One region of the Mesorhizobium sp. BR-1-1-10 genome, then DNA from elsewhere that is predicted to be linked to it. Evidence: riboswitches for the same ligand, from Rfam matches in the RefSeq annotation. Region 1 holds a riboswitch; each other region holds the start of a gene.
The links. A riboswitch is a leader RNA that binds a small molecule or an ion and turns the genes downstream of it on or off. The one in region 1 is predicted to bind cobalamin.

Region 2: it holds a riboswitch for cobalamin, as region 1 does, so the genes downstream of both, bluB (5,6-dimethylbenzimidazole synthase) here and LB555_RS12805 (aromatic ring-hydroxylating oxygenase subunit alpha) in region 1, are expected to answer to the same signal.
Region 3: it holds a riboswitch for cobalamin, as region 1 does, so the genes downstream of both, LB555_RS28765 (DUF1636 family protein) here and LB555_RS12805 (aromatic ring-hydroxylating oxygenase subunit alpha) in region 1, are expected to answer to the same signal.

Annotation. Positions count from the first base shown of each region.
Region 1 covers NZ_JAIUIL010000005.1:272,516-279,748, forward strand. The annotation lists gene LB555_RS12770 (carbohydrate ABC transporter permease) at 1-396, shown strand, start outside; gene LB555_RS12775 (alpha-glucosidase) at 401-2,065, shown strand; gene LB555_RS12780 (ABC transporter ATP-binding protein) at 2,095-3,207, shown strand; gene LB555_RS12785 (DUF680 domain-containing protein) at 3,281-3,529, opposite strand; gene LB555_RS12790 (DUF680 domain-containing protein) at 3,600-3,806, opposite strand; gene LB555_RS12795 (DUF680 domain-containing protein) at 3,876-4,082, opposite strand; gene LB555_RS12800 (DUF680 domain-containing protein) at 4,152-4,352, opposite strand; cobalamin riboswitch at 4,845-5,047, shown strand; gene LB555_RS12805 (aromatic ring-hydroxylating oxygenase subunit alpha) at 5,161-6,408, shown strand; gene LB555_RS12810 (hybrid-cluster NAD(P)-dependent oxidoreductase) at 6,486-7,233, shown strand, end outside.
Region 2 covers NZ_JAIUIL010000007.1:44,964-52,196, reverse strand. The annotation lists gene LB555_RS16540 (MFS transporter) at 1-836, opposite strand, end outside; gene LB555_RS16535 (TetR/AcrR family transcriptional regulator) at 957-1,565, shown strand; gene LB555_RS16530 (hypothetical protein) at 1,656-2,639, shown strand; partial or broken gene bluB (5,6-dimethylbenzimidazole synthase) at 2,756-3,361, opposite strand; cobalamin riboswitch at 3,433-3,615, opposite strand; gene LB555_RS16520 (histone deacetylase family protein) at 3,794-4,720, shown strand; gene LB555_RS16515 (exodeoxyribonuclease VII small subunit) at 4,724-4,975, shown strand; gene LB555_RS16510 (DUF2277 domain-containing protein) at 5,068-5,334, shown strand; gene LB555_RS16505 (pirin family protein) at 5,374-6,294, shown strand; gene dxs (1-deoxy-D-xylulose-5-phosphate synthase) at 6,370-7,233, shown strand, end outside.
Region 3 covers NZ_JAIUIL010000019.1:45,389-52,621, forward strand. The annotation lists gene cobG (precorrin-3B synthase) at 1-1,037, opposite strand, end outside; gene cobN (cobaltochelatase subunit CobN) at 1,034-4,408, opposite strand; gene cobW (cobalamin biosynthesis protein CobW) at 4,428-5,465, opposite strand; gene LB555_RS28765 (DUF1636 family protein) at 5,468-5,896, opposite strand; cobalamin riboswitch at 5,934-6,141, opposite strand; gene LB555_RS28770 (winged helix-turn-helix domain-containing protein) at 6,171-7,233, opposite strand, start outside.

The DNA.
Region 1 (7,233 bases):
TTCGGACTGCCCTTCGCCATCTACCTCTTGCGAAGCTATATTGCCGGCCTGCCGCGCGAGATCATGGAATCGGCGCGCATCGACGGCGCCAGCGATTTCGAGATCTTCGTCAAGATCGTGCTGCCGCTGTCCTTCCCGGTGCTTGCCTCCTTCGCCATCTTCCAATTCCTGTGGGTATGGAACGATCTCCTGGTGGCAATGGTTTTCCTCGGAACGGCGCCCGATCAGATCGTGCTGACGGCCAAGCTCAATGCTCTGCTTGGCTCGCGTGGCGGTAACTGGGAGATCCTGACGACATCGGCCTTCATCACCATCATCGTGCCGCTGATCGTCTTCTTCTCGCTGCAGCGTTATTTCGTCCGCGGGCTGCTGGCCGGCTCGGTGAAAGGAGGTTGAGACCATGCAATCGGCTTTGAAGGCGACTTCGAAACCAGACCCCGCCATCGACCGCGACTGGTGGCGGGGCGCGGTGATCTACCAGATCTATCCGCGCAGCTATCAGGATTCCAATGGCGACGGCATCGGCGACCTCAAGGGCATCATCGGCAGGCTGCCCTACATTGCCGCCCTTGGCGCGGACGCCATCTGGATCTCGCCTTTCTTCAAATCGCCAATGAAGGATTTCGGCTATGACGTCTCGGATTATTGTGACGTCGACCCGATGTTCGGTACGCTGGCGGATTTCGATGCGCTGACGGCGGAGGCGCACCGACTGGGCCTCAAGGTGATGATCGACGAGGTGCTGTCGCATACCGCCGATATCCACCCTTGGTTCAAGGAAAGCCGCTCGAGCCGCACCAATCCCAAGGCCGACTGGTATGTCTGGGCGGATGCAAGACCCGATGGCACGCCGCCCAACAACTGGCTGTCGATCTTTGGCGGCTCGGCCTGGCAATGGGACACCAGCCGCCAGCAATACTACCTGCACAATTTCCTGGCCGAGCAGCCCGACCTCAATTTCCACAACCGCGAAGTCCAGGACGCGCTGCTCGACGTCACCCGCTTCTGGCTGGAACGCGGCGTCGACGGCTTTCGCCTCGACACCATCAATTTTTACTTCCACAGCCAGGGGCTGGAAAACAACCCGCCGCTGCCGCCGGAACAGCGCAACGACCAGACGGCGCCGGCGGTCAATCCCTACAACTACCAGGACCATATCTACGACAAAAGCCGACCGGAAAACCTCGCCTTCCTCGAGCGCTTCCGCGCGCTGCTCGACGAGTACACGGCGACCGCAGCGGTCGGCGAAGTCGGCGATTCGCAACGCGGGCTGGACGTGGTCGCCGCCTATACCGCCGGCGGCAAGCGCGTGCACATGTGCTATTCCTTCGACTTCCTGGCGCCGGAAAAGATCAGTGCCGCCAAGGTCCGCTCGGTGCTGGAAGCTTTTGGCCGGGTGGCCAGCGACGGCTGGTCGTGCTGGGCGTTTTCCAACCATGACGTGATGCGACCGGCCTCGCGCTGGGCCGCCGACGAGGCGGACCCGTCGGCCTATCTCAAGGTCATCTCGGCATTGCTGATGTCGCTGCGCGGTTCGGTCTGCATCTACCAGGGCGAAGAACTCGGCCTCGGCGAGGCCGACCTGCGCTTCGAGGATCTGCAGGATCCCTACGGCATCCGTTTCTGGCCTGAATTCAAGGGCCGCGACGGCTGCCGCACGCCCATGGTGTGGGATGGCAATGCAAGGAATGGCGGCTTCTCCCAGGCAAAACCCTGGTTGCCGGTACCGGCCGAGCATCTGCCGCAGGCGGTCAACGTGCAGCAAGGCGACGAAACCTCCCTGCTTGAGCATTACCGGCGCTTTCTTTCTTTCCGCCGCGCTCATCCGGCACTGGCCAAGGGGGACATCGCCTTCATCGAAAGCCAGGGCGACACCGTCGCCTTCACCCGCCGGTCGGGCAATGAGGAGATCGTCTGCGTCTTCAATCTGGGCGCAAGGCCGGCGAAGGTTGACCTCGGCAACCGAACCCTGCAACCTTTGCCGGGACACGGGCTCTCCGGGCAGGCGAGCACCGGGTCGGTTGAGCTCGGCGGCTATGGCGCCTGGTTCGGACGCATAGGCTGAAACATCCGAGGAATCACTGGAGGAAACCAATGGCCGATGTCAATTTGAGACAAGTGAAGAAGTCCTATGGCAATCTTAACATTCTCCACGGCATCGACCTCGACATCAAATCGGGCGAGTTCATCGTCTTCGTCGGCCCGTCGGGCTGCGGCAAGTCGACCTTGCTGCGCTCGATCGCCGGGCTCGAGGAAATCACGTCGGGTGAACTCAAGATCGACGGCCACGTGGTCAACGACGTGCCACCCTCGAAGCGCGGCATCGCCATGGTGTTCCAGTCCTATGCCCTCTACCCGCACATGACCGTCTACGACAACATGGCCTTCTCGATGAAGATCGGTGGGGAAAGCAAGGCCGAGATCGACAAAAGGGTTCGGCAAGCCGCCGAGATCCTGCAGCTGACCAAATATCTCGACCGTCTGCCCAAGGCGATGTCGGGCGGCCAGCGGCAGCGCGTCGCCATCGGCCGCGCCATCGTGCGCAATCCGAAGGTGTTCCTGTTCGACGAACCGCTGTCGAACCTTGACGCCGCATTGCGCGTTGCGACGCGCATCGAGATCGCCAAGCTCAAGGAATCGATGCCCAACACGACCATGATCTACGTCACGCACGACCAGGTCGAGGCGATGACGCTGGCCGACCGCATTGTCGTGCTGAAGGACGGGCACATCGAGCAGGTCGGCACGCCCATGGAACTCTACAAGAACCCCGGCAACCTCTTCGTCGCCCAGTTCATCGGCTCGCCGGCCATGAACATCCTGCCGGCGACGGTCGACAAGACGGGCAATCCGACCATCGTCAGCCATGTCGGCGGCCGCAAGGCGACGGTGCCGATCGCGACACCTGCTTCGGCAAAGGGAGCGGCGGTCAGCTTCGGCGTACGGCCGGAAGATCTCGCGATCGCCAGCGGTGCGGATTATCTGTTCGAGGGGACCGTCGATTATCTCGAACAGCTTGGCGAGGTCCAGCTGGTCTATGTCGATATCGGCCGGGCCGACCTGCCGCTGGTGACCAAGCTGCCGGGCAATGTCGAGGTCAAGCGCGGCTCGACGCTGCGGCTGACCGCCAATGCCGGCGATCTCCATATCTTCGATGCGGATGGTCGCTCCTTTGCCCTCCACGAAGCGGAAGCAAAGGCGGCCTGAAGACGGCCGTCCGGTAATGAAAGAACAAGAGCGGCGGGCCTGGCCCGCCGCTCTTGTTGTCTGCACAGGCTGGTTAGTTGTTGCCGAAGAGATTGCGATCGGCACCCTGATGGGCCGGCTTCTGCACGTCGCCGGACGAGTTGAGCAGCTTGTAGACAGGCGAATCGCTGTTGCGGATCGCACCTGTATGCGACGTATCGACATTGACAGTCGACGAAGCAGTGGGCTGGTTGACGCCGTTGGAGCCATAATTGTCGCTGCCGGCGAAGGCGCTGCCGGAGACGGCCAGAACGGCGGCGGCGGCAATGAGGATCTTGTTCATTTTAGGTACTCCTGAATTTTGGAAGTCCCGCAGACCGGCGGACAAAAGCCTACCGGCCGTGGGATGGCCATTAGTGGCCGAAGAGGTTGCGGTCGCTGCCCTGCTGGACAGGCGCCGAGGTGGCCGGAGCCGACTTGCCGATCGACGCGGTATTCGAATTGTCGGTCGAAGCGGCAGCAGCCTGATTGGCGCCGTTGGAGCCATAGTTGTCGCTGCCGGCGAAAGCGCTGCCAGAAAGGGCCAGAACGGCGGCGGCAGCAATAAGGATCTTGTTCATGTTAGGTACTCCTGAATTTTGGAAGTCCGGCTGCCGGCGGGCCAGAGCCCACCGGCCGTGGGATGGCCGTTAATGGCCGAAGAGGTTGCGGTCGCTGCCCTGCTGGACAGGCGCCGAGGTGGCCGGAGCCGACTTGCCGATCGACGCGGTGTTCGAATTGTCGGTCGAAGCGGCAGCAGCCTGGTTGGCGCCGTTGGAACCATAGTTGTCGCTGCCGGCGAAAGCGCTGCCGGAGAGAGCCAGAACGGCAGCGGCAGCAATGAGGATCTTGTTCATTTTAATACTCCTGAATTTGTAGGGTCCACCAGCGCGGCAGGGTCACCCGCCGCGTGCCGGGGATCGCTATTAATTGTTGCCGAAGAGGTTGTGGTCGGCGCCCGTCACAGGCGTCTGGGCAGCCGGCTCCGACTTCTTGGTCGAAGCGGTGTAGGAGCTGTCGACAGTGGCCGTGGGGGTCGCGGCGTTCGAACCATAATGGTCGCTGCTAGCGAAGGCGCTGCCGGAAATAGCCAGAAGGGCGGCGGCAGTGAGAATGATCTTTTTCATTTTTGTACTCCAGTATTTTTCCCGTCCGTCTAGCGGCGTGTCTTGGGATTAAATCGCGTCGTTCGGACAGCCCCGATGTGGGAGAGCCCCCTTGCCGTTTCCAATCACGAAGTTGTTCAGCGTGGACCATGACTCCACCACTTGAAATTGTACCAACGCCTTCTACATGTCTTATTTTTCCATTTGATATCAAATACTTGCATAAGATCACGGCCCGATCACCAACTGTGTCGGAAGGCTGGGCGTTCACACCGTCCTGCACGCACCGTCAACAGAAACGAACCGTTCGGTTCGATTTTAGACTCTGCTAATAGTCACTTTTCGAAACCATTAACCCTTTTCCGGCCCGGCTGAGGGTCGAAAACGGTGCCCGCGCGCCTGGCGAGAAGAGGCGATTCCCCCGCTGCAACCGCGCCGGGACGATCCCGCGTACGTGTCGCGCCGCATGGATGCGATGTCGCTTTCGTGCCGATGTCGCAAACCCTGTCGTGATTAGATCGAGCGATCTCAGGTGCCGCTGCGTGACGACGGAGCGGAGAATTGGGAAGCCGGTCAGATTCCGGCGCTGCCCCCGCAACGGTGGTGGAGTTCAAGTCGCAACGGGAGACCACTGGGCGAAAGCCTGGGAAGGTGTCGCGATGGTCCGCCAGGACAACTCCAGAGCCCGGAAACCAGCCCGAGATCGCTAGAACTCGACTGATCGCGGTGGGCGGTCAAGGGGCGGATGGTGTTGTCCGGCTTTCGCCGGCTTGCGCCCAGTCCTTCCTCCATCACCACCAGTTCAGTCCTTGAAAAATGAGGACAGGACATGGACGCGCGCAACGACATGCTGAGGCTTTTGAACGGCCGCAGACAGGGCCTTTCGCTGGAACAGCCCTTCTATACCGACCCGGACTACTTCAAGCTTGACATGGAACTGATCTGGTATCGCGACTGGCTTTTCATCGGCCATGATTGCGAGTTGCCCAAGCCGGGCAGCTTCATCACCGTGCAGATCGGCGATTATCCGGTCGTGCTGGTGCGCGATCAGCAGGGCAAGATCAACGCTTTCCACAATTCCTGCCGCCATCGCGGCAGCCGCGTCTGCAACACCGAGAAGGGTATGGCCGCCAAACTGGTGTGTCCCTATCACCAGTGGACCTACGAACTCGACGGCCGGCTGCTGTTCGCCCGCCAGATGGCCGATGGGTTCGACAAGAGCCAGTTCGGGCTCAAGCCGGTCGCCTGCGAAAGCGTCGCCGGCTATGTCTTCATCTGCCTGGCCAAGGAGCCCGCCGACTTCGCGCCGATGCGGGCGATGATCGAGCCCTATCTCCTGCCGCACCGGCTGAGCGAGGCCAAGATCGCCTTCGAGAGCACGATCATCGAGAAGGGCAACTGGAAGCTGGTCTGGGAAAACAACCGCGAATGCTACCATTGCGCGGGCAATCATCCTGAGCTGTGCAAGACCTTCCCGGAAGCGCCGACCGTGACCGGCGTGCAAGGCGCCGACAGCGATCCGGAGATGCTGGCCCACTGGGCGAGGTGCGAAGCTGTTGGCCTGCCCAGCAAGTTTCGCATCGACCCGGCTGGACAATACCGCGCCACCCGCGCGCCGCTGCTGCGCGATGCCCAGAGCTACACGATGACCGGCAAGCGGGCGGTGAAGAAGAACCTGTCCGACAGCGTCTCGGCCGACCGGATCGGCACGCTGATGCACTATCACTACCCGACAACCTGGAACCATATCCTCGTGGATCATGCGGTGACGTTCCGCGTGTTGCCGGTCAGCGCCACGGAAACAGCGGTTACGACCAAATGGCTGGTCCACAAGGATGCCGTGGAAGGCGTCGACTACGATCTCGCCGAACTCACCCATGTCTGGACCGAGACCAACGACCAGGACCGCCGCATCGTCGAGGAAAACGCCTTCGGCATCCTGTCGCCGGCCTACGAGCCCGGTCCCTATTCGGAGCTGCACGAGGGCGGCGTCATCCAGTTCGTCGACTGGTACGCGCGCTTTATCGGCCCACGGCTTTCCGAAGACGGCCGGCCTGCTCTGCGCAGTGTCGCCTAGCGCATGTCGGCCAAAACTGTGCAGCGGCTTTGGGATCACGACACGCCCAAAATGAAAGGTATGCAGGGATGAACGCCATGACTGATCTTGGGCTCTATCGCCACCTCGACCAGATGGCGCCGTGGAACGACAGGCTGCAGGTGCTGGAAGTAACCGGCGTCAGCGACGAGGCGCCCGACGTCAAGACCTTCACCTTCCGCTCCGACAACCAGACCTGGTTCCGCTACAAGCCGGGCCAGTTCGTGACGCTGGAATTGCCGACACCGGACGGCCCGCTGATGCGCACCTACACGCTGTCATCATCGCCGTCACGGCCATTCTCGATCGCGGTGACGGTGAAGGCGCAGGCGGGCAGCGTCGGCACACGCTGGATGTTCGATCACCTGACGCCCGGCTCGCACGTCAAGGCCTATGGACCGGGCGGCGGCTTTTCGCTGCACAGCCACCCGGCGGCGAAATACCTGTTCATCTCGGCCGGTTCGGGCGTGACGCCGATGATGTCGATGCTGCGCTGGCTGAACGACTGCGCGCCATGGACCGATGTCGGCTTCGTCAATTGCGCGCGGCGCCCGGAAGAGATCATCTTTCGCAAGGAACTCGAACTGCTCGGCGGCCATATGCCGGGCCTGTCGCTCGGCTTCATGATCGAGGAGCGGTCGAGCCGCGAGGGCTGGTACGGCCATATGGGCCGCATCGACGCCATCCGGCTGCCGCTCCTGGCGCCCGATTTCCGCGAACGCGAAATCTTCTGCTGCGGCCCCGACCCTTTCATGCGCGCCGTGCGCGGCATGCTGGAGGCCGCCGGGTTCGACATGGCAAAATACC
Region 2 (7,233 bases), on a different contig from region 1:
AGCTGGCGTTGCAGCGGTGCTTTCAGGTTGAGCGCGCCGATGATGATGCCGAGCACGAAGGAGCCCAGCGCATAGACGCCGATGACGAGACTGGCAGTGCCCGGCTGGCCGAGTTCCTTGGTGATCGCCACCGTGCTCACCTCCGTCGTCGCGAAGGTCGCGCCGATGAAGATCATGGCGAAGGTGATGATTTGGACCGGCCCCAGGCGGATTGCCGAGCCGCTGGAGCCATGGTCCACCGGCCGCACTTGCGGCTCGGTCGAACGCTGCAGAATGAAGGCTGTCGAGCCCAAGGCGAGGAACAGCGTGCTGACGGCAACGCCCGCTTCCGGGAACAGCGCGGCGCTGAGGCCCACAGATAGCGATGCGCCGGCAATATAGACCAGTTCGTCCGCCGCCGACTCGAAGGCGAAGGCGGTGTTCATCTCGGGCCGGCCCCGGAAAATCTCGGTCCAGCGCGCCCGCACCATGGCCGGCATGCTTGGCATCGCCGCGGCCAGCAGCGCCGACGCGAACAGCGTCCATACCGGCCAGTCTTGATTGGCCGATGCGATCAGGGCCGCGAATGCGAGCACGGAGATGATGGTGGTGGGTACGACAACCCGCGTCTGGCCGAGGCGGTCGACCAACCTCGATATCTGCGGCGCCAGGAAGGCATTGGCCAAGGCGAATGTCGCCGAAACCGCACCCGCCACCCAGTATTCGCCACGCGTCTGCGACAGCATCGCCACGATGCCGATCGGGGCCATGGCGATCGGCAGGCGCGCCATGAAGCCGGCGGCGGCAAAGCCCCTGGCTCCGGGAGCGCGAAAGATTTCCGAATAGGGGTTTTGCATGATCCTGTTCCTCGACAAGGGGCGATTCGACAATTACATACGAGACGTATAAGTGTTAAATAGAGCATACGTCGCGTATGTCAATTGGCATACGGAGCGTATGTAAGTAAGGCCAGAAGCATGCATCGACCGCGCAAGGAGATGATCGCCGAAACACGCGCCAAGCTGATCGCCGCGGCACGCCAGGCTTTCGGTACCATCGGCTATGCCGAAGCGTCGATGGATGATTTCACCGCGTCGGCCGGGCTGACGCGCGGCGCCCTTTATCATCACTTCGGCGACAAGAAGGGACTGCTTGAGGCGGTTATCGCCGAAATCGACGCGGAAATGGCGGCCCGGGTGAATGAGGTCGCGTCGCGGGCGCCGACCCGCTGGCAGCATTTCGTGGACGAATGCACCACCTATATCGAAATGGCGCTGGAGCCGGAAATCCAGCGCATCATGTTCCGGGATGGTCCGGCTGTGCTGGGCGATCCGGCACTGTGGTCGAATGCCAATGCCTGCGTCGGTTCAATGACCGATCATCTGACAGCGCTGCAGCGGGAAGGGGTGGTCGTCCCCGGCGTCGACCCGGAGTCGGCAGCGCGGCTGATCAATGGGGCGAGCAGCCAGGCCGCGCAGCGCATCGCCAATTCGCAAGATCCCGAAACGACATCGAAGATGGTGGTGGCCGCGTTCAAGCAATTGCTCGAAGGCCTGCTGAAAAAGCCGGAAGCGCTTTCAAGATGAACCACCATGGCAGTCCCGCCACTGCCTGCAATTGACAATAGCCGGTTTGAGCGCATCCTCCGCAGCCATCTCTGAGGGGAGATTCGGGGCATGTGGGATTTCGATATCGGCAGGTCGGTGTCCATCATGATGCGGACCTGGCCTTTCATTGTCTTTCGCATGATCGTCTATTTCGGCATCACGCTGGCCTACATCGTGGCCACCGGCACCGGCGCCTCCGTCGGCTATGGCGTCGGCCATATTTCCACCGATCCCGACGGACCATTGTCTTTTGCGATGTGGGGCGGCGTGGTCGGTTTCGGCATCGTCTCGATCGCCGTCTACTGGATCCGCGAATACATCCTCTACGTCGTCAAGGCGGGCCATATCGCCGTCATGGTGCATCTGATCGACGGCCATGATATTCCCAACGGCCAGAACCAGATCGCCTACGCGAAAGAGGTCGTGACCGAGCGTTTTGCCGAGGCCAACATCCTTTTCGTCGTCGACCAATTGGTCAAGGGCGCCATACGCGCCATCACCGGCCTGCTCGGCGGCATCGCGGCCTTCCTGCCCATTCCTGGCCTGAGCGGCCTGGTTTCGTTCCTCAACACGGTGATTCGCCTGTCGCTGACCTATGTCGACGAGATCATTCTCGGCTACAACATCCGCGTCAGTTCGTCCTCGCCGTTCGAAACCGCGCGCCAAGGCGTCGTGCTCTACGCCCAGAACAGCAAGACCATGGTCAAGAACGCCGTCTGGCTAGGGGTCATCATGTGGGGCGTGTCGTTCGTGATTTTCCTGCTGATGCTGGCTCCGGCAGCCGCTATTCTTTACGTCATGCCCGGGCAGCTCGCCGGCTGGGCTTTCGTGCTGGCAATCGTCTTTGCCTGGGCTTTCAAGGCGGCCTTCATCGAGCCGTTCGCCATTGCCTGCCTGATGCAGGTCTATTTCAAGACCATCGAGGGTCAGGTGCCCGATGCCGCCTGGGACGCCAGGCTGGCCGAAGCCTCGTCGAAGTTCAGGGAACTCAAGGACAGGGCACTGGCTTCTTTCGGTGGCTCACGGTGGGGCACTGCCGGCGCGACGAGCTGATCAACCGGCCTCGCGGGCGCACCGGCGACGGTACCGAGGCGCGCCACTGCTGATTTGAGCAGCGCTTCGCCTTGTCCGCGAAAAGTCTCGCTCATGATAAGCTCGGGCAACGGCAGCCGCCGGCCCCAGCCGTGTGTTTCGAGATCCGGCTTCGGTGCGAATTCGGAAACGCGGCCGACGCAGAGATAGGCGATCGGCGTCACCTGATCGGGAATGGCCAGCAGGCTTTTCAGCGCTTGCGCCTCGATGATGCTGACCCAGCCGACGCCAACGCCCTCGGCGCGTGCCGCCAGCCAGAAATTCTGCACCGCGCAGACCGTGCTGTAGAGATCCATCTCCGGATTGTGCCAGCGCCCCAGCGGCGAGCCTTTCGAGCGCTCGCGGTCGCAGGTGATGCAGATGTTTAGAGCGCTTTCGCAAATGCCTTCGAGCTTGAGCTTGCGGTAGAGCGCCTGCCGTTCTGCCTCGATTTCAGGCAGTTCCCGTTCTCGCGCGGCCAGGAACAGGTCGCGCACTTCCGCCCGCCACGCGGCATCGCGAATGATAATGAAATTCCAGGGTTGCATGAAGCCGACCGACGGCGCGTGATGGGCGGCAAGCAGCAGCCGCGCCAGCACCTCGTCGTCGATCGTCTCCGATGTAAAATGGTTGCGGACGTCGCGCCGTGTGAAGATGGCGCGGTAAACAGCGTCGCGCGCAATCTGGTCAAATCCATCGCCCATTGGAGCGGTCATAGCTTCCGGCATCGCTTGTCCCCTTGCGATTGCAATCGATGTCATCCGCCTGACCATGCGGATGACGATGCCTGCCAGGCCGGTCTTCTGGCTCGGGATCGACCCGCGTCCGGTGCCTTCCCGTCATCGACAGTGGCATTTACCGGCGCGGTCCCCCTCACAGCGTTGGGCACGCCACGGAGTTCAACCGTGTTCCCGATTCTCCCGCCAAGGCATTTGCAGCCAAGTGGAATCACTTGGCGTCGCAGAATGCCGCTAAAACAAACAGCCCGGCGGGCACCAGGCAGTGGTTGCGACCTTACGCCGAAGGGCCGGCGACGCCAATGCCCGCAGCGACATGAATGGACGCAGGTTCGATTTTCCCCAGCGATCAAGCCGCAACGCATGGCCATCACGACGCCGGGGCACTAGATAGGGGGCATGGCCACCCGTCTCTACACGCACCCGATCTTTCTCGAACACATCACGCCGCCCGGTCACCCCGAGCGGCCCGACCGCCTGCGCGCCATCGAGCGCGTGCTCGACGACGAAGCTTTTGCCACGCTTGACCGCGTCGAGGCACCGCACGGCGACGAGGCGACCATCCTCTACGCGCATCCCGCCGATTTCGTCGCGCGTGTCCGCGCCGCCATCCCCGACGAAGGCATTGCCCGCATCGACGCCGACACCACCGCCAGCCCGAAAAGCTGGCAAGCGGTGATTACGGCGATCGGTGCCGCCAATGCTGCCGTCGACGACGTCTTTGCGGGCCGCGCCGACAACGTTTTCGTCGCCGCCCGTCCGCCCGGCCACCATGCCGAAAAGACCACGGCCATGGGCTTCTGCTTCTTCAACACGGCGGCAATCGCAGCGCGCTATGCGCAGAAGAAGCACGGCGCCGAGCGTGTCGCGGTCGTCGACTGGGACGTGCACCACGGCAACGGCACGCAGGATATTTTTTGGGACGATCCCTCGGTGCTCTATTGCTCGACGCACCAGATGCCGCTTTATCCCGGCACGGGCGCGAAGAGTGAGACCGGCGCCGGCAACATCGTCAATGCGCCGCTGGCGCCTCGGACGGGCAGCGAGGTGTTTCGCGATGCGTTCCTGTCGCGCGTGCTGCCGGCACTCGACAATTTCGCGCCGGATCTGATTATCGTTTCGGCCGGCTTCGACGCGCACCATCGCGACCCGCTGGCGGAAATCAATCTGACCGAAGACGATTTCGACTGGGCGACCGGCCAGCTGATGCAGCGCGCCGCAATCCACGGCGGCAACCGGCTCGTCAGCCTGCTCGAGGGCGGCTACGATCTGCAGGGATTGGCATTTTCGGTCGCCGCCCATGTCGGGCGACTGATGAAAGGATAAATGATGACCGGTGAGATCAACGAAGACGTCAAGGCGATGAGCTTTGAACAGGCACTCGACGCACTGGAGAAGATCGTCGATGATCTGGAGCGTGGCGACGTGCCGCTCGACCAGTCGATCCGGATTTACGAGCGCGGCGAGGCGCTGAAGGTTCATTGCGACCGGCTGCTGAAGGCCGCCGAGGACAAGGTCGAGAAGATCAGGCTGTCGCGCGACGGCAAGCCGGTTGGAACCGAGCCGCTCGACGCGGACTGAGGTCCGGAGCAGCCTTACCGGTTTTTGGACACGATCATCATTGAGGATACAGTTCGTCCCGATTGAAACGGACAAGAGGAGATACGGAAGCGATGTGCAGAAACATCAAGACCCTGTTCAATTTTGATCCGCCGGCAACCAACGACGAAGTCCGCGACGCGGCACTGCAGTTTGTCCGCAAGCTGAGCGGCACGACGCGGCCTTCTGCCAAGAACCAGCATGCGTTCGATCATGCGGTCGAAGCCATCGCGGCATCCGCACGCGAATTGCTCGATTCCCTCGAAACCCACCAGCATCCGCGCAATCGCGAAGAGGTGGCGGCCAAATTAAAAGCGAAAGCGGCGATCCGGTTCGCCTGATATGCCCAAGCGCCCACTGACCGCTGACGAGGAGAGTTCATGAGCTTTTTCCCCGGCAAGGACCCTGAGGCCGGCGATGCCTTCGCCAGCGACCAGATCGAGCTGATGGTTATCCCTAACGCCAAGGACATTGGCGGTTTCGAGGTGCGTCGCGCCTTGCCGACCGCCAAGCGGCGCCTGGTCGGGCCGTTCATCTTCTTCGATCGAATGGGTCCCGCGATCATGCGCGCGGGCCAGGCGCTCGATGTCCGTCCCCACCCGCATATCGGCCTGTCGACCGTGACCTATCTGTTCGACGGCAAGATCAGGCACCGCGATTCGCTCGGCACCGAAATGGTCATTCAACCCGGCGACGTGAACCTGATGACGGCCGGTCGCGGCATCGTCCACTCCGAACGCACGCCGCAGGAATTGCGCGGCGCGCCGATGTCGATCTCCGGCCTGCAGACCTGGTTGGCTCTGCCGGACGGCAAGGAAGAGGTGGCGCCGGTGTTCGAGAACACAGCGGCGCTGCGGCTTCCCGAAATCGACGCCGAAGGCGTCAGCGGCCGCGTCGTCATCGGTGATTTCCAGGGTTTGCGGTCTCCGGTGCGGGCCGATTCCGAGACACTCTATGCAGATTTGCGGCTGGCGCCCGGCGCCAGCGTCAAAATCCCGCCCGATGCCGAGGAGCGCGCCATCTACACGCTGGAGGGCGAGGTCTCGATTTCGGGTGATGTCTTTCCAGCGGAACGGCTGCTGGTGTTCCGGCCCGGCGACGAGATCGTCATATCGTCATCGACGGGTGCGCATTTCATGCTGTTCGGCGGCGCGTCTCTCGGTTCGAAGCGCTACATCTGGTGGAATTTCGTTTCCTCGTCCAAGGAGCGCATCGAGCAGGCCAAGCAGGAATGGAAGACCGGCCGCTTCGATATCGTTCCTGGCGATGAGAAAGAATTCATCCCGCTGCCGGAAGGCTGAGAAGATCGGTGAGGGGCTGACCGTCCGCGTCAGCGACACGCATTTACTTTCGCCGGCCGGCGGCCTATCCCGCCGATGAACAGAAAGTCTGGGCCCAACGTGAACGCAACGCCGCATACGCCGCTTCTCGATAGGGTTCGCGTCCCGGCCGACCTGCGCACGCTGGCCGAGAGCGACTTGCCGCAATTGGCATCGGAGCTTCGCCTCGAATTGATCGACGCGGTGTCGCGCACCGGCGGCCATCTCGGTGCCGGCCTTGGCGTGGTCGAACTGACCGTGGCACTGCATTATGTCTTCAACACACCCGATGACCGGCTGATCTGGGATGTCGGCCACCAGGCCTATCCGCACAAGATACTGACCGGCCGTCGCGACCGCATCCGCACCTTGCGCCAGGAAGGCGGGTTGTCGGGCTTCACCCGCCGAGCCGAGAGCGAATATGACCCGTTCGGCGCCGCCCATTCCTCGACATCGATATCGGCCGGCCTCGGCATGGCCGCCGCCCGCGACCTCTCAGGTGGCCGCAACAATGTCATTTCCGTCATCGGCGACGGCGCCATGTCGGCCGGCATGGCTTATGAGGCGATGAACAATGCCGGCGCGCTCGATGCGCGCCTCATCGTCATCCTCAACGACAATGACATGTCGATCGCCCCGCCAACCGGCGCCATGAGCGCCTATCTGGCGCGTCTGGCTTCCGGCAAGGCCTATGTCGGCCTGCGCGACTTTGGCAAGAAGCTGACCTCCTATCTAGGCAAGCGGGCCGATCGAGCCATCACCCGCGCGGTCGAGCATGCGCGCGGTTACGTCACCGGCGGCACCTTGTTCGAGGAACTCGGCTTCTATCACATCGGCCCGATTGACGGTCACAATCTGGAGCATCTCATCCCGGTCCTGAAAAATGTCCGTGACAACGGCAAGGGTCCGGTGCTGATCCAT
Region 3 (7,233 bases), on a different contig from region 1:
ATCGCCTCGGCGATGTCGCGGGTCGCAATCCGGCCGGAGGCGCAGGCCGGGGCGCCGGGGCAAGCCGCGATGCGCGTGCGCGGGTCGGTGGGAGAGGTGACGAAGCCGAGGGTGGCGGCGGTATCTTGAAGGGATTGATTGGCTTCCGCCGGCTGGCCGAGGAAAAGCAAGGCGCGGCCGGGGGCGAGGCGGATTTCTGACGTACCGAGGGCAAGAGCTTTTTGCGCGAGGCTGATGATCTTGTCCGCCGGCATGCTGCCGTAGGGGAGGCCGATGCCGAAGGTGAAAATGTCGCCGGCTAAGGAGAAAAGGCCGATAGGCTTGCGCGAGGCGCCTCCCTCAGAGGGGGGCGCCGTAGAGTGCCAACCTGCGAGAGACGCCAACTGCCGCTCCGACAAATCCCGTGTGTGTGCGTCCGGACCCTTCTCAGCGACCATCCGAAGCGCCGCGACAGCAATGTCGCGCGCCGCACCTTCGCCAGCCGTCGCAAGTCGCTTCTCACTTTGGCGGTCACCGGCAACTGATATGGCCCAAAGGGTGCCAGCGCTGACCCCAACCGCCTTCAGCCTGACATCGGCCGTCACCCCATCCAGCGTCAGTTGCCCGCCGCCGTCGACGATCACCGAAACCTTCGGCCCGAGCCTTGTTGCCAGCCCGGCTTCTTCAACAGCTACCCGAATGCGCTCAGCCATCGGCCGGGGATCCGCAATCTCGTGTGGGTCGATACCCGCCAGCGGGCCGGTCTCGACCGGTACGCCGGTGCGCACGGCGATCCCCAGCGCATCGACCTCCGCCGCCAGCAACGCGGCACTTTCCGTTGTCAGGCCGCGGATCTGCAGGCTGCCGCGGGCCGTCACTTCCATGATGCCGTTGCCGTGCCGCGACGAGGACTCAGCCAGGGCGATCAAGAGCTTCGGGGACAACCCTCCGGAAGATGGGCCTCCAGCGACCGGGTTGAGCCGCACCAGCAGGCCGTCGCCTGTCTGCATCGGTGCGGACAGAGCAGGGCAGGCGCCACGGCGCGAGAAGGCGTTCATGCCGCGACCCCGAGCGCGTTGGCCTCGGCGATCAGCGCGGCGAGATCGTCGTCGATGGAATTGCGCAAGGGATGCCAGAGGCCGCGCCGCCGCGCCGACAGGAAGCGCTCGGCAATGACTTTGGCGGCAGCGGGATTTTCGCGCAGGATAAAGGCGCGGACGTCGGCGTCGCCAAGATAGGCATCGTGCACGGCCTGGATCAGCGCGCCTGAAATCGCATGGGTGGTCTCGGCGAAGCCGACCAGCCGGTCGACGGTTTCGGCGAATTCGGAGGCGCCGCGCGGGCCGTGGCGCATCTGGCCCGATATGAAACGTGAATTGACCGCACGGGCGCGCACCACGCGCGAGACCGCCTCGGCGACCGATCGCGGTTTCGGCCTCTGCGGATCCGTGGTGTCGAGCACGATGATGTCGGCGTTCCTGCCAAGTGTGGCCAAGGCGGCCGAGAAGCCGCCGATGAAAGCGACGTCGGCGGAGCCTTCGAGAATGTCGCGGCCGGGGTCGTCGCCGGTGTGGACGAGAAGATCGGCCTCGGCGATGCGGCCTTCAAACGCTCCAGGTGCCGAGACGCCTTCGCCGCCGGCACCGCCATAGGCATGCGAGGTCGCGTCGAGATAGGCGCGGCCGATCTCTTCGCGCGCCGTCCAGTCGCCACTCGACAGCATGTCTTCGACGCCGGCGCCGTACGTGCCGGGCGAAGTGCCGAAGATCCGTGGGCTGACCTTGCCGTCGGCGCGGGTTTTGGCGGCGAGCGGGTTTTCCGAATCGTCCTCGTCGCGCGCGGCAACGGCCTTGGCGGCGGCGTCGATCAGCGCGATCTGGGTCGGGAACATGTCGCGGAACAGACCTGATATACGCCAGGTGACGTCGACACGTGGGCGGCCGAGCGCCGCCGGGGGCAATACCTCGATGCTGGTGATGCGGCCGGTGGCAGTGTCCCATTGCGGCCGGCAGCCCATCAAGGCCAGTCCCTGCGCGACTTCCTCGCCGCCGGTGCGCAGCGAGGCCGAACCCCAGAGATCGATCACCAGCGAACGCGGCCAGTCGCCATGCGACTGCATGTAGCCGCGCACCACTTCTTCCGCTGCGGCTTTGCCAAGATCATAGGCGGTCGGCGTCGGCATGGTGCGCGGATCCGAGGTGAACAGGTTGCGGCCGGTGGGCAAAACATCGGAACGACCGCGCGCGGGTGCGCCGGCCGGGCCCGCCTTGACGTGACGGCCATCGAGCGCCGCGAGCAGGGAGGCTTTCTCGGCGTTCGCGCTTTGCAGGCGCACGGAGTCTGGTTCGTCGTTGGGGACGCGGCCGTAGATGTGCAGCCCGTCCTTGATGGCGAAATCCTTGAGGTCGCAGAGCCAGGCGTCGATGCGGCGCAGCGCTTCGTCGGGCGCGTCGGTCTTGGCGACGCCGGCTTCCGAGGCAAGGCCGGTCTTTTGCGCGGTTTCGACAATCAGCCTGGCGAGCCGGTCGCGGCGACGGCGGTCGAGCCCGTCGGCCTGGGCGTATTCGTCGACCAGCCGCTCGAGCTTGTGCTGGTCCTCGTCCAGCCCGGCGCCTGCCAGCGGCGGCGGCAAATGGCCAAGCGTGACGGCGGCAATGCGCCGTTTGGCCTGCGCTGCTTCGCCTGGGTTGGAAACGATGAACGGATAGATGACGGGTAATGCGCCGGTGACGATCTCGGGAAAGCAGGTTTGCGACAGCGCGACGGTTTTGCCGGGCAGCCATTCCAGCGTGCCGTGGGCGCCGACATGGACGAGAGCGTGGACGCCGAGCGATTTGCGCAGCCACAGGCCAAAGGCGATCAGGGCATGGCGCGGGGGGAGGGTCGGGTCGTGATAGTCGGCGCGGCGATCGGCCGAGCGGCCCCGGTCGGGGGCGAGGGCCACGGTGACATTGCCGAAGGTGGCGGCGCGGAAGGGGAAGTGGTGTTTGCCTGATAGCGAAGGTGTGTGCGAGCGCAAACCTGTCTCGCTTTCCGCTCTGCCCCAAGCAGCCTCTACAGCGGCAGTTGCAGACGTCGGTAACTCCGTCGAAAAGGAGTCATAGTCTTCCAGCCTCAGCCCACCGTCGCCCCGCTCCAGCAAATCCAGCAATTCACGCGGCGTTTGCGGAATCCCCTCCACGGCATAGCCCTGTTCGCTCAAGTCGCGCAGCATGGCCAGCACGCTGGACGGCACGTCCAGCCCGACCGCATAGCCTGTGCGGCCGGGGGCACCGGGATAATCGGGAATGAGGATCGCGAGCTTGCGCTCCTCCCGCTTCGTTTCGCGCAGCCGGATGAAAGCCGCGACTCGACCCGCCACTTGCTCCAGCCGATCCGGTTCCGGCCGGTTCGCCAACGCACGATGGCCAAGCGCCGGATCGATATCGCTCTCGGCCTTGAAGGAAATGGCGCCGGCGAGGATGCGGCCGTCGAGTTCGGGCAGCACGACATGCATGGCAAGGTCGGCGGGCGCCAGGCCGCGCTGGTTGTTTTCCCAGATGTCACGGCGCGTGGTGGCGACGATGACCTGGAAGACGGGCGCGCCGGCGCGGTCGAACAGGGTTTCGACGCCGGGCTCGGCGCCGGAAGCGAACGCGGTCGCGGTGACGATCGCGGCGGGTTTCAGCGATGCGATGGCATTTTCGACGAACGCCAGCGACACCGGATCCTTCAGACTGGAAACGAAGATCGGGACCGGTGCCAATCCCCTGGAGCGCAAAGCCTCGGCCAGCGCATCGATCGGGGCGACATCGGCGGCAAGCAGCATCGATCGGTAGAAGAGAATCGGGATGATGGGAGTGCCGCTATTGGAACCGGCCGGCTCCTCCGCGACCCCCAATCCAGCCTGATAGTAACCGGCCTTCGGCACGCTCACCGGGTTGGCGACGGGCGCATCCTGTCCAGCCAGGCCTGCCAGCCTGTGCACCAGCGCGCCCATATTGGCTGGGCCACCCTCGCGGAAATAGCCGAGCAGGCCGTCCAGTTCGGCGCGCGGCAGCGTCGACGCTTCGACCAGCCTGAGATCCTCGTCGTGGCTTTCGCCGGGAAGCAGCGCCAGTTTGATGCCGCGTTCGCGGGCAATCACCGCCAGTTGGTCGCAGCCATAGCGCCACCAGTCGTAGCCGCCGAGAATGCGCACCAGGATGATTTTGGCGTGGCGGGCGACGCTGTCTATCCAGAGGTCGACGGACATGGGATGGCGCAGGTCGCGCAGTGCGGCCAGCCGCATCGAGGGCAGGCGACCGGCATCGGCCTTCCACGCCGCGGCCAGTCCGGCGAGATCGCTGTCGGTGAAGGACAGGGCCACGATATCCGCTGGCGTCTGCCTGAGATCGACAGGCTCGGCGAGGTCGTCGAGCGAGGCGGAGGTCGTGGTGAGGATGTGCATCGCGGCCCGGGCCTGAAAATCAGCCGGCGAGGATACGTTCGATCGCCGGGCGGTTCAGCCCCTTGAGGCCAATAACGACGAGCCGCGAGCGGCGGTCGTCCCCAGCGGTCCAGGCGCGGTCATAGTAATGATTGACGCGCGGGCCGACGGCTTGCAGCAGGAGCCGCATAGGTTTGCCGCCGACCTCGACGAAGCCTTTCACGCGCAGCACGTTTTCCTGTTCGGCGGCCGCGGCGACGCGCTTTGCCAGCTCGTCGGGATTGGCGATCGAGGGAATGTCGACGATGAACGTGTCGAAGTCGTCATGCTCGTGATCGAATGCGCCGTCATGGTGGGACTTGCGGTTCTCGATGTCGTCCTCGACGGCGAGACCGAGCCCGAGCAGCACCGAGGGATCGACCTTGCCATGAGACGTCGGCACGATCTTCACGGCGCGGGCGGAGTGTTCGTTGATAATGGCGTTGGCGCGGGCTGAACCGGCGGCATCCATCAGGTCGCTCTTCGACAGGATGATCAGGTCGGCGCAGGCAATCTGGTCCTCGAACACTTCCTCGACCGGGTCGTCATGGTCGAGGCTCTCGTCCTGCGCGCGCTGCGCCTGCAGGGCGTCCATGTCGTTGGCGACGCGGCCTTCCGCCAGTGCGGGACCGTCGACCACGGCGATGACGCCATCGACCGTTACGCGGCTCTTCACCGTCGGCCACTGGAAAGCCTGGACCAGCGGCTTGGGCAGAGCGAGGCCCGAGGTTTCGATCAGGATATGGTCGACCTTAGGCGTCAGCGACAGGATCTGGTCGAGCGCCGGCACGAAATCGTCGGCCACGGTGCAGCAGATGCAGCCATTGGCCAGTTCGACGATGTTTTCCTCTGGGCAGGTGTCGATGCCGCATCCCTTGAGGATCTCGCCGTCGATGCCGATGTCGCCGAACTCGTTGACGATGATGGCAATCCGCTTGCCACCGGCGTTTTCCAGGAGATGGCGGACCAGCGTCGTCTTGCCGGCGCCGAGGAAGCCGGTGACGACGGTGCAGGGAACGCGGGACAGAGATGTTGTCATGATCAATCTTTCAGCATGTCGAGGGGAGGGATGCGGGCAACGAGGCCGCGCTTGAGGCTATCGGGTCTGCCTCGCCAGGGAATGAGGCCGTCGTTCGAGGTGGCGAAGAGTTTCGCGCCGGTGACGAGATCGGCGCCGCTGGTCGTGGTCAGATCGCCGAACACATAGCTCCAGCAGCCGTCGCGCAGGACCGCGGCGCTCAGCCGGCGCTTGCAATTGCCGAGGCATTCGACCGTGCGGATGCGAATCTTCTCGCCCGAGGCGGCTTGGCGCGTATCTTCGGCCAAAAGTTCGCCGGCCCGGGGATGGGCATCGGAGCCGGTCTCGTCGCGACAGGAAGCGCAGACGATGACCGTGATGCCGACCAGGGGATGATCCCCGCCGGACGAAATGTCGGTTGTTTCAGCCGAAAAACTGCTGTCGCGATCCACATCAGGCTCCTTGCCCGGAAAACCCGCCAGGCGATCGGATTCTTGCATTCCAGACGGCAGGTCTCCTGGCTCGCGGGTCATCGCCTTGGGTAGCCGCCTTCCCGGGACAATCCCAGTGGCTTTCGGCCTTGGCTCTTCGCTCACAGTTGCGGGGACAGCCGCGGATTTGGGATCTTCAATCCCGCACCGCATTCCCTCTTGGCTCCTCCCTTTGCCGAGAGGAGACCGTCTGGATGGGATTTAGGCTCTTGCGGGCAGTGGTGTCAACGCGAGCTTACGACACCGCGATGTCGGACAGCGCCGGGCCGAGATCGCCGGCAGGCGTTATTTCCATCCGCTCGAGGCCAAGCCAGCCCTGCATCTGCTTCAATTCCTCGAAGAGTTGAGCCGCAGTCTCCGCCGGTGCATTGGCCTGCGCATAGGCCGCATGGACACGCAGGACACTGGCCGGCCGGTCGGCCTTGAGGTCGACGCGTGCCACGATCCTGTCGCCAAGCAGGAAAGGCAGGACATAGTAGCCGTATTGGCGCTTGTCGGCCGGCGTGTAGATTTCGATGCGGTAATGGAAGTCGAAAAGCCGCTCCGAGCGCGAACGCTCGAAGACGACCGGATCGAACGGCGCCAGCAGAGCGCGGGACTCGATCTTGCGCGGGATACGGGCGTCCTTGTGAAGGTAAGCCGGCTTGTCCCAGCCCTCGACACGGACCGGCAGCAAGTCGCCGAGTTCGACCAGTTCCTCCAGCCGGCCTTTCATGTCGGCCGGCGAGAGCCGAAAATAATCGCGCAGGTCGCCTGATGTCGCCACGCCATGGGCACGGGCGGAAATGCGCAGCAATTCGCGGTGCGCGTCCTCAGGCGTCGGTACCGGCAGATCGAGGATCGCCTGCGGCAGCACGCGCTCCGGCAGGTCGTAAAAGCGCTCGAAGCCGCGCCGGTGCGCGGTGGTGATGCGCCCGGCCCAGAACAGCCATTCGAAGGCGTGCTTGGCATGGCTCCAACCCCACCAGCCACCGGAGCCTTTCTGGCCTTCGAGCGCCGAAGCGGCGATCGGCCCGCGCGCGACGACCTCGCGGTAGATCTCTTCTATATAGGCGGCGTGCTCGCGGCCCCATTTGGCCAGCCCCAGATACATTTCATCGCCTTGCTCGGCGCGCTGCATGCGCCAGCGCATCAGTGGGTAGGTCTCGACCGGCAGGAACGAGGCTTCATGCGCCCAATATTCGAAGACGGTGCGCTTGCGCGTTACGGCGGCGTTGTCGAGCAAAGCGAGGGGATAGGGGCCGAGACGCGAATAGAGCGGCATGTAATGAGCGCGCACCACCGCACTGACGGAATCG